4 regions of the Spartinivicinus poritis genome follow, and region 4 is predicted to be linked to each of the others. Evidence: predicted binding sites of a transcription regulator. Region 4 holds the regulator's gene; each other region holds the start of a gene.
What was found. Region 4 encodes PhoB, which activates phosphate uptake and scavenging genes when phosphate is short. Its sites were predicted from a motif close to TGTCATANNNNTGTCANA; they were not measured.
Positions count from the first base shown of each region.

Region 1: elbB (isoprenoid biosynthesis glyoxalase ElbB) is a predicted target of PhoB. The motif match lies at 1,447-1,464, and genes of this name have one in related genera.
Region 2: ORQ98_RS24540 (PA3496 family putative envelope integrity protein) is a predicted target of PhoB. The motif match lies at 1,611-1,628, and genes of this name have one in related genera.
Region 3: ORQ98_RS06500 (alkaline phosphatase) is a predicted target of PhoB. The motif match lies at 2,052-2,069, and genes of this name have one in related genera.

Region 1 covers NZ_JAPMOU010000011.1:143,321-146,527, forward strand. The annotation lists gene ORQ98_RS11205 (C40 family peptidase) at 64-558, shown strand; gene ORQ98_RS11210 (hypothetical protein) at 613-1,185, opposite strand; gene elbB (isoprenoid biosynthesis glyoxalase ElbB) at 1,723-2,376, shown strand; gene ORQ98_RS11220 (thioesterase family protein) at 2,574-3,044, shown strand.
Region 2 covers NZ_JAPMOU010000053.1:11,495-14,701, forward strand. The annotation lists gene ORQ98_RS24535 (DUF4123 domain-containing protein) at 336-1,223, shown strand; gene ORQ98_RS24540 (PA3496 family putative envelope integrity protein) at 1,380-1,571, opposite strand; gene hexR (transcriptional regulator HexR) at 1,954-2,808, opposite strand; gene uvrD (DNA helicase II) at 3,060-3,207, shown strand, end outside.
Region 3 covers NZ_JAPMOU010000005.1:201,283-204,489, reverse strand. The annotation lists gene ORQ98_RS06500 (alkaline phosphatase) at 270-1,889, opposite strand; gene phnX (phosphonoacetaldehyde hydrolase) at 2,337-3,182, shown strand.
Region 4 covers NZ_JAPMOU010000006.1:50,595-53,801, reverse strand. The annotation lists gene ORQ98_RS06865 (chorismate--pyruvate lyase family protein) at 1-298, shown strand, start outside; gene ubiA (4-hydroxybenzoate octaprenyltransferase) at 326-1,201, shown strand; gene phoB (phosphate regulon transcriptional regulator PhoB) at 1,375-2,064, shown strand; gene phoR (phosphate regulon sensor histidine kinase PhoR) at 2,067-3,207, shown strand, end outside.

The sequences.
Region 1 (3,207 bases), on a different contig from region 4:
TTAGTGAAATATCCGGGCTAAGCTGCAAAACCTTTTTTGATATGTTGACCGAATGAGGACTGAATGCCTATAACTCAACTAAGACTTACTGCATTAACCCTGCTAACTGGCTGTTTGCTCACTTTACTTTCTGCATGCAGCTTTTCACCAACAATAACAGAAGATCCGCTTCCTGCATCAGCTTCTGAACAAGCCATTACCAAAAGACTTGAACAGCATTATCAGCACTGGCAAAAGGTACCCTACCGGTATGGTGGAACCAATAAATCAGGAATTGATTGCTCATCCTTTGTTCAGCAAACATATAAAACCGTCTTTAAAATTCAACTACCCAGATCAACGAAACAGCAAGCTCGTACAGGTAAAACAGTTTCATTAAAAAGCCGTCGATCAGGAGATTTGCTATTTTTTAAAACTAGCCGTAATTATCAACATGTTGGAATATACTTGGGAAACAATCGCTTTTTACATGTATCCAAATCCAAAGGGGTAATTATATCTAAGCTTAATCAGCCCTATTGGCAACGACACTATTGGAAAACAACACGAGTTTTGTAAAAAAACAAGACAGGCTAGGGGCTACCCAGCCTGTCTTTAAAAAAGACATACAAACTATTTCTTTGGATAAGTATTCCCTAACACATTCCCATGAACCATTTGGTAATCTCTAGGCCCCATAATTGACGTTTCAGACCATTTAACTACACCCACCTCTGGCGCTAACCACAGCTCAGTTACACCAGCATCTGCACAATTATTACGGAATGATAGCTTAATTATATTATCAAAAGCACCAGCAGGGACTTTTACTTCTTCGGCACGGCTAGTAATTGTTACCTCACCGTTATTACAAGGAGCAATACCTACTTTCTGTACATTACCCTCAGCTGAATTCAAATCTACAAACAACTGTACTTTTTTATCAGCCTCAGACCAAACGTATATTTTATTATCATCACTTAAATGCAACCAAAGGTCACCCAAACCACCAAAGTTTTTAAAATACTTCCAAGTACCATCATCTTCAACAACTTTTGATGGGATTTGCTGGTTAGATTTATCACCTTGATAAACAACATAATCACCAATAGTCATTGGCAGATAATTGTTTGCCATTGCATTACCAACAAAAGCAGCACTAATTAAAGCCGCAGTAGTGAGTATTTTTTTTGCTATTTTTTTCATCAATCTATCCTTTTATTTAATTTTTGGGCAACAATGTTTTCAGTGACAGATATGATAGCAAGTTAAATTTTTCTTTGTCATTAATCCTCAGAAGAAAACCTACTAAAAACAACTTTCGTATGTAAACGATACTTTACAAGCAGTTATTAACAAAACAACAATAGGTCTGAATACTTATATATTTTTCGTGAAACACTACAAATCAACACCAAACACTACAACTAAGGTATAACTAGAATTCTGTACGAATAATTTATTAGATATGACTATTAAGTAACAAAGCCCTATAAAACTATAAATAATAGGTTTATAGAGTAAAAAACGACGGTAACCCCTAAAAATTGTTCACGAATGATACAACAGCTTATAAAATAATGACTATCTAGTCTGTTTCTCTTTTCAAACTGGTTTGCTACTATGCAGCTATTAGCAATATACAACTAAAGTAGAATGCACCTATCACTGCAGGTATTCTTGCTAATTTTTTACACCTAAAAACGAGTCCCGACTAGCACAAATAATTGGAGAACATTAACAATGACCAAAAAAGTAGCTGTTATTCTGTCTGGCTGTGGCTTTCTTGATGGCGCTGAAATTCATGAGTCTGTTTTAACCCTACTTAACCTTGACTTATTAAATATAAATTATCAGTGTTTCGCTGTTGATATAGATCAAGCCGATGTTGTCAATCACTTAACTGGTGAAGCTACTCCAGAAAAACGTAATGTCTTGGTTGAATCAGCAAGAATTGCTCGCGGTAACATAAAGGATATAAGCCAATTAGTTACCAGTGAATTTGATGCACTAATATTACCTGGCGGATACGGTGTAGCTAAAAATTTGTCCAATTTTGCAACTAAAGGGGCCACAATGGATATGCCAGAAAGTGTTCAAAAAGCATGTCAATCATTTGCAACAAATAACAAGCCTATTGGTTTAATTTGCATTGCACCTGCACTTGCCGGCAAAATTTTTGGTGAGCCAGTGAGGTGCACTATTGGCAATGATGAAGAAACCGCAGCAGCATTAGAGCAAATGAACGTCATTCACCAAAATTGTGTAGTTAATGATATCGTTGTTGATGAAAAACATAAGCTGGTAACCACACCAGCCTATATGTTAGCCAGTCGCATTAGTGAAGCGGCAGATGGGATTGCTAAGTTGGTGAAGCAAGTCATTGCTTTTATTTAACACAACAAGTTGCGCTTTTGGTGAAGCAAGTCATTGCTTTTATTTAACACAACAAGTTGCGCTTAATGATACAATACCTCTAGAATTCAATCGCCAACCCGAATATTTCATAAATCCATAGAAATATCCGGGTTGGCGGTTAGTCCATTGATGGCTAACCAAACGTTGGTACTAACTGATTGCTAGAGTATTGCAATATGACTACTGGATATGAAGAATTTTTACCCGAAATTAAAGCTGCCGTCATGAGCTTTATTGATAAAGTTCCTTTCAACCAGTTAGTTGGTATGAAAATAACCAATGTCACTCCTAATTTAGTTGAAATGCACTTACCAATGAAAGAAGACTTGATTGGTAACTATATAACAGGCATTTTACATGGTGGCGTTATTTCATCTATGATTGATGTCAGCGGTGGCGCCATGGCGCTAGTAGGAGCATTTCGTAAGCTAGAACATGTTGATATTCAAGAACGTATCCAGCGTTTAGCCCGAGTGAGTACTATCGACTTACGAGTCGATTATTTACGCCCAGGCAGAGGAGAAAGTTTTTACGTTAGCTCAACATTATTAAGATCCGGTAATAAAGTAGCAGTGACTCGCTCAGAGTTTTATAACAATCGGAATGATCTATGCGCCGTAGGAACAGGAACCTATTTATGTGGGTAATTAACCCACAGCCCTTAATTTAGATATACTTCTAAAGCATCTACAAGGTAACATTTTACTTTCTAAGCTAATAAATAGACGCTGACATATACTATTCGCGAATAATTTTTCTACCTCTAGAGCACAAGCATACTGCTGTAAAACTTGATCTTCAGCATGAACA
Region 2 (3,207 bases), on a different contig from region 4:
AACTTTTTGTTATAATAAAGTTGATTTGTTATATAATCTTCCGGATTCATCTATTTGAATCACTGTTTGAAGCTGTGGAGTGGATAAATTTAGATCATACTATAAATATTAATGATAATAGTCTGTTAGTATTATTCTTGTAATCTATTTTTATGAGGACTGAAGGCAGTAACAAAACACAAGAACTTGAGTACTTTATGTTATCCAGAGTGTTTAATAATTAAAGCAATAACAGGTTATAACTTAGCCATTAGCAATGGCTTTTTACAATAATCGGGGCGATAAGAAGCAGTTTAAGTGAGATCAAGCTTAGGCTGTGATGCAAAGGAGGGAGTATGTTGCTTGACGAGTATAGACAGCAAATAAAGGTTGCACTCGAAAAGCACAACCATGCAGGGCTCTATTTCATAATAGACTCAGCCAGTTTGCCAGAATTACCGGAACGAATTTGGGAGTTAGAAGATAACCCTCAATGTGATTCGCTATTTAGGGGTACACCAGAAGAAGAACTATGCGATGTGGCACCGTACTTGATAAAAGTAAATATCAATACTCAGCTATTTGACTGGTTGTTACAGCAGTCTGCAGAGTTGCCTGTAGGTATATTTATTATTAGTCATTGTGAATATGTACAGCTATATAGCCACTTTAAAGCTGCATTAGAGATAAATTTACCTAATCACCACTGGGCGCATTTTAAGCTGTATGATCCCCGAGTGATTGCTGGGCTAAATGCTGTTTGCAATAAGCAAGCATTTGCAAGCTTGCTGGGGCCTGCTAGTGGCTGTATTTATGTTGACTTGTGCAGTAGGCAAGTGTGTCAAATCGAAAATGAACAGGCCAGTTGTTATCATTATGAAAATAAAAAGTTAACGTTCACACTAACAGAGTGTCAGTTGGAACAGCTAGTAGAATTGAGCATGCCATTTGCTGTGGTGGATTATTTGAGGCTTCAGCATGCAGAATTGATAACATCAGATGTGTATGCTGAGCTTTTATTGTTTGCAAAGCAAAACCTGAAACAACATAAAGAATTGTCAGGTATTGTAGATAAGGAAAAGCAGCCTGTATTGGGCAACTTATGTAGGCTACTGTCTCCTGTCACTCAAGAATATTCGATCATTGAGTCAGCACTAAATAACGCACAAATGGCAACTTATATATCAGCACGGGAAATTACCAATTTGTTACAACACTACCGGGCTCGAAAAATCTGTGCCTGATTTAGCTATAGCGCTTAGTTAATTTTTCAAGATATTAGCCTTCCCCATCCAATGACATAGCTTTAGGATAATATTGCTATAAGTTGCATGAGGAAGGTTGTTGCTCCTTTTGTTTTATAACACATATCAGGTTAATCTATTCCAGATTTTGGCCGACTATTCATCCTCCCAGTAATCTTCGCCAATTAAATGATTTAAGCGTTTATTCTCAAAATAATCCTCAATGGCGCGCCTTGCCTCTAGAGAGCGTTGAGAAGACTTTTCTCGGCTGCTATTACTGGTTGTTGACCTTTCAGTAGAAGAGATGAAAAAGGGCTGGTTAGTTTGGTTGGGTACTTGTATTTGCATAGTGCCGCATCCCTTTCTGGTGTTAGTAATTGGTTAAGATGCAATAGCTTTATGACAATATTATTAAGTTTTTATATTTGTATTGTTAGTGTGATTTAAATATCCAACGGTGTAATTTAAACTCCAACTGCCTTCAAATTTATGTGCAACAGCTGACAAAGTGCTTAAACTTAAAAGCAACTTGCTGCCTACCCAGAAAAGAACTGTTATTCACAAAATGTAAGTTGTTATCCAGCGACTTTTCCTAAGGCCAATGTAACAGCAGAGCAGCCCGCCGTTAACAACTTTTTAATAACATTTTCAAATTACCAACCCAGTTAAAATGAAAATATTTTACTAGTTATTATTTATTGTGTGCTACGGGTGGGTTGTATATACAAGTTTATGGAGAGGATATACGCAGTGTGCGTAAGTTGTTCTTAACTGTTTTTAAATGAGCGGCTAATTCTGGCCCACGAGACATTGCGACGCCCATTGCCAAGATATCAATTACTACCAAGTGAGCAATTCTTGAGGTTAAGGGAGTGTAAACATCCGTATCTTCTATTGCTTCTATGTGTAATGCAAAGTCACAAAGTGATGCTAGTGGGCTTTCTTTGGGGCATATGGCAATGACTTTAGCCTGTTGTTTGTTAACTAGCTGGATTGTATGTATTAACTCTCGAGTGCGGCCAGTTTGGGAAATAGCAATGACGCAGTCTTCAGGCGTTAATGTAGCAGCAGACATCGACTGCATGTGGGGGTCTGAGTAAGCTGCGGTTGATAGCTGTAAGCGAAAAAATTTATGTTGAGCATCAATGGCTACAGCGCCTGAAGCGCCAAACCCATAGAACTCTACCCGTTTGGCCACAGATAAAGCATTGATTGCTTGCTCTAGAACTAAATTATCTAAACTATCACGAACACTTGATAGAGTGCTGATGGTAGAGTCGATTATTTTTGACTTGTAGTCGGCAGGGGAGTCATCTGGGCTAATGGCAAACTGTCCAAAGCTACTACCAGAGGCTAAACACTGTGCAAGTTGTAACTTGAAGTCCTGAAAACCACTACAGCCCACTGCACGACAAAACCGGAGTACCGTTGGTTCGCTTATCTCAGCTTCTGTTGCCAGGTCGGCAATACTGATATGCATTACACGGGCAGGGCTATTAAGTACAAAGTCTGCCACTTTCTGTTCAGATCGACGAAGTTGACTGTAGCACTGCTGGATTTGTTGTAACAGCTGAATAGAAACCATGTGAGGTGAATCTTTGCTGGGCCTATTTGTAGTTATACTACAAAAAATGCATACAAACTATATGGAAATAAGGCTAAGCCAGTCTAACCTGGATATTTTATGGCTATCCAGGGACCTTGTGACTTGTTGAAATGTCTGGTTTAGCATTGCAAGCTAAGGTTGCTCGCCGCTAAACTAGGGCCAAACTCTGACCTAATTAAGCAAGCTTATGCTTAATTTCTGCTCTAACTACTGCCTGACTATAAATCACTATGGATGTATCCCAAACTTTAGACTCATTAAATACTGCTCAGCGTGAAGTAGTTGCTTCACCCATTGGAAATTGTCTGGTGTTGGCTGGTGCAGGTAGTGGTAAAACACGGGTATTAGTGCACCGTATTGCTTGGTTAATTCAAACGG
Region 3 (3,207 bases), on a different contig from region 4:
TAGTTCATTACTGAACAAAATCAGGCTACCTTATATAAAAGGAGAATATAACAGTTTAAAAGCAGTCAGAAAAACATTTTGCAACAAATTATTGGGCTGATCACAAACGTAGCCCCATATTTTAGATCAAAAAACAGACAACACTCATCGCATCAAAACACATGCTACAAACAAGTTTGCTTTTTGGAGTTTCATTATAGTTCAAAAAAAGCTATGCCTTTCCTACTTTACCAAGGCTAAGGAAAGGCAACAGCATTATTAGCTACTACTTACCTTAAAGCAGACTTCAGTTTTTGCCCAATATCTGTATGATGTTGAATGGTTGCAAAACTTTTGATCAGTGACTCAGGCCCATAGGCCAACACAGCAACTGGCGTATGGGTATGAGTGCCCGTTCCCCAGACTACGTTTTGTTGTTCTGCTAACTCACGGCCTAATAAGTTAAGCTTTACCTCATCACCATATACATAAAATGCAGTAAAGTCAGTGACTTTAGGGAACTGCTTCAAGCTAAGGTATTTGTGATCAGGCTGATAATAGGGATTTTTAGCTGTCGCTAAAATTCGCTCAGCCTGCGCATCGGTAATTTTAAACTCACTGTTTGCATTAACAATCTTCACTAATGCTTTTTCGTCTTGCTGATTTTTAGGCAGCGCCCAAAATTCTGCAAACATAGCACTAAAACTTTTTTGTTGACTGTACAGCTTGTCTAAAATAGTTGGGCTGCCAAAGTTAAAATTAGGCTTAAACTTGACGTTTTTAAATGCATTGCCAGATAAGGTAGATGCTTTTGGTAAATTTGCAGCAGAATAACTAAAGCCAAATGACCCTGTTTCATGATCTGCTGTTAATACCACCAGGGTATCATTGCGGCCTTTCGCCCATTCCAGTACAGCCGCAATGGCCTCATCAAATTTAAGCATCTCATGCAACATAGTACCAGCATCATTATTATGGCCAGCCCAATCGATTTGACCCCCTTCTACCATCAAAAAGAAGCCATCTGGATCATTTGATAATACTGCCAGTGCTTTTTCGGTCATTTCCCTCAGGCTCGGTTCACGCCGATCAGGATCATTCTTTACCTTGTTATAAGCAATTCCATCCAGCATGCCAGAACTACTGAATAATCCTAACACTTTGCCATTATTAGAAGCTGCTGTTAGTTGATCACGATTAAAAGCCAACTGGTAACCAGCTTGCTTAGCTTCAGCCAGCAGGTTTAGATTATCTTTTCGTTTTGATTTTAAGCTAATCTTGTCGCCCACCATGGCGGTTACCTGATCATGTAACTTGCCCGCCTTTGCTGCATCTTTGGGAATCCAGTGGCGCAATCCGCCAGATAACATGACATCAGGTGCTGTTGCCAACATATCTTCTGCAATTTTATTTTCCAACGATCGATGAGGCTGATGAGCAGCAAAGGAAGCAGGTGTTGCATGAGTTAAACGCGTATCAGAAACCAAGCCGGTAGCTTTGCCTGCTTTTTTAGCCTGTTCTAATACTGTTTCAACCGCATTTCCTCGATCATCTAAACCAATCATTTCAGAGCCTGCAGGTAACCCCGTTGCTAACTGAGTAGCCGAGCTGGCTGAGTCAACTACAATGGCGCCTGCGGGGTTATGCATTGACAGCCCAACCACTCCCCTATCAGCCAATTGAGCCATTGCTGTTTTACCTTGCGGATAAATTGAGTGAGGCGCTTGCCTTGCATAAGCTTCCAGCAAACCAACCTGTTGTGGCCCCATTCCATCCCCAATTAAAAAGATAATATTCTTTACTTTGCTTTCAGCAGCAAATGCTGTTGAAGCACTTACCACACAAGCAGAGGCCAAACCCCCCCTTGCCAGCCACTTAAATACTTTTTTCAGGCGTTTGTTGCTATTCACACCACTACTCCCCTTTAAGCTAAGCGTTCTAATGCAACCCATGCTGCATTCAGTTAATTAACTAAATTTATTATCTGTTTTTAATTTACTGACTGCTGAGCTGATGGTAAAGAGGTCATCATGTAAATTTCATAGAATATTCATAAAAATAAACCGAGTTTATTTCATATAACTGTCATGTTATTTTTTTATAGTAGGCTGAGGAAAGTGTACTTAAAATGCCAAGCATCATTGTTAGACAATATTTTTTGACTATCTTCTGTAGTGTTAGAAACTAGGGTTTTTTTAACTATCCGGCTACACTATCTTAAAGCCTTCATGACTTTTTACTAGGAGTATTACTTGTACTGTGACTAAACTGATTGGTAGGATAAGCCCAACACTAAAATAGGTTATTTGTCGTCTGCCGGACGCTGTAGCAGTCGCTAACTAATAAGGAACATAATAATGCAGGAGCAACCAAAGAGTTACAGCAATCAGCGCAAATACATTGGCAAAGTCCAAGGCGTCATCTTTGATCTCGCTGGTACTCTCATCGACTTTGGCGCAATGGCACCAGTAGAAGCATTGCAAGCAACATTTGCTGATCATAATATTGACTTGCCTGAACCACTTCTCCGTCAACTCAATACTTCTGATTACCAGCAACAGTTAAAACAGTTGCTAGATGAAGGAATGGTGAGTGAAGCCTGGTCAAACCAATATGGTCGACTACCCAGTCATGAAGATTTAGAAAATTTACAGCAGCAGTTTATTCCTCATCAGATCCAGTCTATTTTAAATCATGCCGACTTAGTACCGGGTGCCATTGAATTAGCGAAGCAATTACTTAAACAAGGCATTAAACTAGGTATCAATACAGACTACAGTCGCAGTCTAGTAGCAGACTTACTGCCAGAATTACACAACAAAGGGGTAACTACAACCAGTGCTGTGTGTGCTAATGAAGTATCCCGTGGCCGCCCTTATCCTCATATGAGTTTGAAAAGCGCTATTGAACTAGACGTTGAACATATCCATGCTTGCGTTAAAGTTGATGATACAGAATCTGGCATCGAAGAAGGCTTAAATGCTGGCATGTGGACAGTTGCAGTGGCAGTCAGCGGCAATAAAATAGGTAAAAGCCTCGAAGATTGGCAAGCCCTCGATAATACTCAGCAAGATACGTTAAGAAGCGCAGTAACTATTCAACTGTATCGCACTGGTGCGCACTATGTTATTGACACTATTAAAGATCTTCCCGCTTGCCTAACAGATATAGAGCAACGGCTGAAACGAGGAGAGAAACCTTAAAACCATTCTTTGAGTTCACTGATTA
Region 4 (3,207 bases):
TACTGTGATACCAGCATTTACCGGCTTGCTAAGCTGTCAACCACTACTCAGTCTCGATACAGAGCCACTAGGCAAGTTATTATTTACTCATGCCAGTAGCAAACGTAACCCAAACTTTCAGTATGCTCACTTTAGTCATGAGCAGCTGCAGGCATTACCCATGCCCTCAACAATAGCGCACTCAGCTATTAATCAAGACTGTTGGGGCAGGCAATCGGTTTTTATCATTAACCAGCGGCAGCTAGCGGTAAGTGAACTATTTTTGCCGACGATTTTTTCACTGCAACAACTAACATAATCATGCTTATTGATAGTGACTAACAGGATGGAAATAACCAGTAGCTCTTCTGACAAACTCAATGCATTGCTGAGTATCACCCGTTTAAACCGCCCTATTGGTCTTTACCTATTGCTTTGGCCAACCCTTTGGAGCTTGTGGCTAGCTGCTGATGGTCTGCCAGATTGGCACCTGATTATTATTTTTTGCTTAGGTGTCACAGTAATGCGCAGCGCAGGCTGTGTAATCAACGATATTGCTGATCGTCACTTTGATGGCCATGTTAAACGTACTCAAAGTCGGCCACTGGTTACTGGTGAGCTAACGCTTAAGGAAGCAATTGGCTGCTTTGTAGCACTTTGTACAATTGCGCTGGTACTGGTGTTATTTACTAATCAGCTGACTATTTTACTGAGCTTTGGTGCCTTGGCTTTAGCGATTTGCTACCCCTTTATGAAGCGCTACACTCATTTCCCACAAATTGTATTAGGGGCTGCTTTTTCCTGGTCGATTCCTATGGCCTATACTGCTCAAACTGGAGAGCTAAACCATGCTATCTGGTTACTGTTTTTGGCTAATCTGACCTGGACAGTTGCCTACGATACGGCTTATGCCATGGTAGATAGAGATGATGATTTAAAAATAGGCGTCAAATCTACTGCTATTTTATTTGGGAAAGCTGATAAACTTATGATTGGCTTATTACAAATAATTACTCTAGCTTTGTTAGCAGGGGTAGGCTATTTATTTCAGCGTGGTTGGCTGTTCTTTATTGGCATCGGTTTAATGGCTGGGCTGTTTATCTATCAGCAGTACTTAATCAAAGATCGTGATCGGTCCCAATGCTTTAAAGCATTTTTAAACAATCACTGGGCAGGCATGTTTGTCTTTGTTGGAATAGTTTGTGATAGTGCTGTTTCTTAGTTTCATTTGTAGGTAATAACTAGGAAAACTTCTCACTGTGGTATTGAGCCACAGTCATAAAACTCATGGATTGGAAACACTTTCAGGGCAGAGCCATACGAATGTCATGCAAATGTAACATAAAGACTGTGTAATGCTCTGCTGACAACTTGAAAGCGAGAGAAGGCTTGAAAATGGTTGGCAAAAAAATACTCATAGTGGACGATGAGGCCCCCATCCGAGAAATGATTGCAGTTGCACTCGAAATGGCAGGCTACGAATGTCTGGAAGCAGATAACACGCAAGATGCGCATAGCATCATGATCGATAAGAAACCCGATCTAATTTTGCTTGATTGGATGCTACCAGGAACCAGTGGAATTGAATTGGCTAGACGGCTTCGCCGTGATGAAATTACGGCCAATATTCCCATCATCATGTTAACCGCCAAAGGCGAAGAAGATAATAAAATTCAGGGCCTGGAAGTGGGAGCAGATGACTACATCACCAAACCATTCTCCCCCAGAGAACTGGTTGCCCGTTTGAAAGCAGTATTGAGGCGCTCTGGCGCTCAGGAACCTCAAGAGCCCATCAGGGTTGAAGGGCTTGAGCTGGACCCAATCAGCCACCGAGTTAGCATTAACGGTAAGCCGACTGAGATGGGACCTACTGAGTACCGTTTATTGCAGTTCTTTATGACACATCAAGAGCGAGCCTATACCCGTGGCCAGTTATTAGACCAAGTGTGGGGCGGCAATGTGTACGTTGAAGAGCGTACCGTTGATGTTCATATCAGACGACTGCGTAAAGCACTAGGCACTGGCCATGATCGCTTTATTCAGACCGTTAGAGGCACTGGCTATAGGTTCTCAACTAAGGCTTAACGGTGAAAGTTAACTGGCAAGGCGAAATTATTCAGCGGCTCGCTATCACTGTAGTAGTCAGTGTGTTGTTTGGAGTAGCTATTGGAGAAGTGGCCTGGGTTTTAGCAATTGTCTTAGCGGGATACCTTAGCTGGACACTGTTACAGGTTTTTCGCCTCAGCCATTGGCTTCAAGAAAGTGAGCACAATCACCTAGAGCCACCAGAAAGTCGTGGTATCTGGGGAGATATATTTGATGCTATCTACCGGCTACAGCGTCGAGATCAAAAGGCGCGCGCCCGGCTACAAGCAGTGATTGACCGCGTTCAAGAGTCTACTGCAGCGCTTAATGATGCTGTGATTATGGTTGACAATCAGGGCAACCTGGAATGGTGGAACCAAGCTGCAGAAGCCATGCTCGGATTTAAGAGCCCTGTAGATCAGGGGCAATTAATCACAAACCTAATCAGAGACCCAGCATTTTTCAAATATTTCGACAAAAAGGAATATCAAGAAGCGCTGGAAGTACCCTCCCCCATCAATGACCAGCTCATCTTACAATTCAACATTACCCTGTTTGGTCGCAATGATCGCTTGTTGTTAGTACGAGACATTACCCGACTGCATAATCTTGAGCAAATGCGAAAAGACTTTGTGGCAAATGTTTCCCACGAATTAAGAACCCCCCTGACAGTGATCAGAGGTTATCTGGAAACCTTGCTGGATAACGCTGATATTTTGCCTGAACGCTGGATACGCGCCTTACAGCAAATGCAGCAACAATCAGACCGAATGGAAAATCTGGTCAGCGACTTACTGTTGTTATCACGACTAGAAACCAGCGACCGACAAGCTGATTTAAAGCCAATTTGCTTACAGCAGATCTTGTCAAACATTATTAGTGATGCCAAAGCGCTCAGTGGTGACCGTTGTCATCATATCCAGCTGGTTTGTCCAGAAAGTGCAAAACTGCTAGGCCATGATCGAGAGTTGCATAGCGCTATCTCTAACCTGATCTTTAATAGCGTCAAGTACACTCCCGCTGCAGGACAAATTGATGTGCATTGGTGGGAAGATGACTCTGGTGGACATCTCTCCGTGATGGATGATGGAATTGGTATTGACCCCAAGCATATCCCACGCCTTACTGAGCGGTTTTACCGTG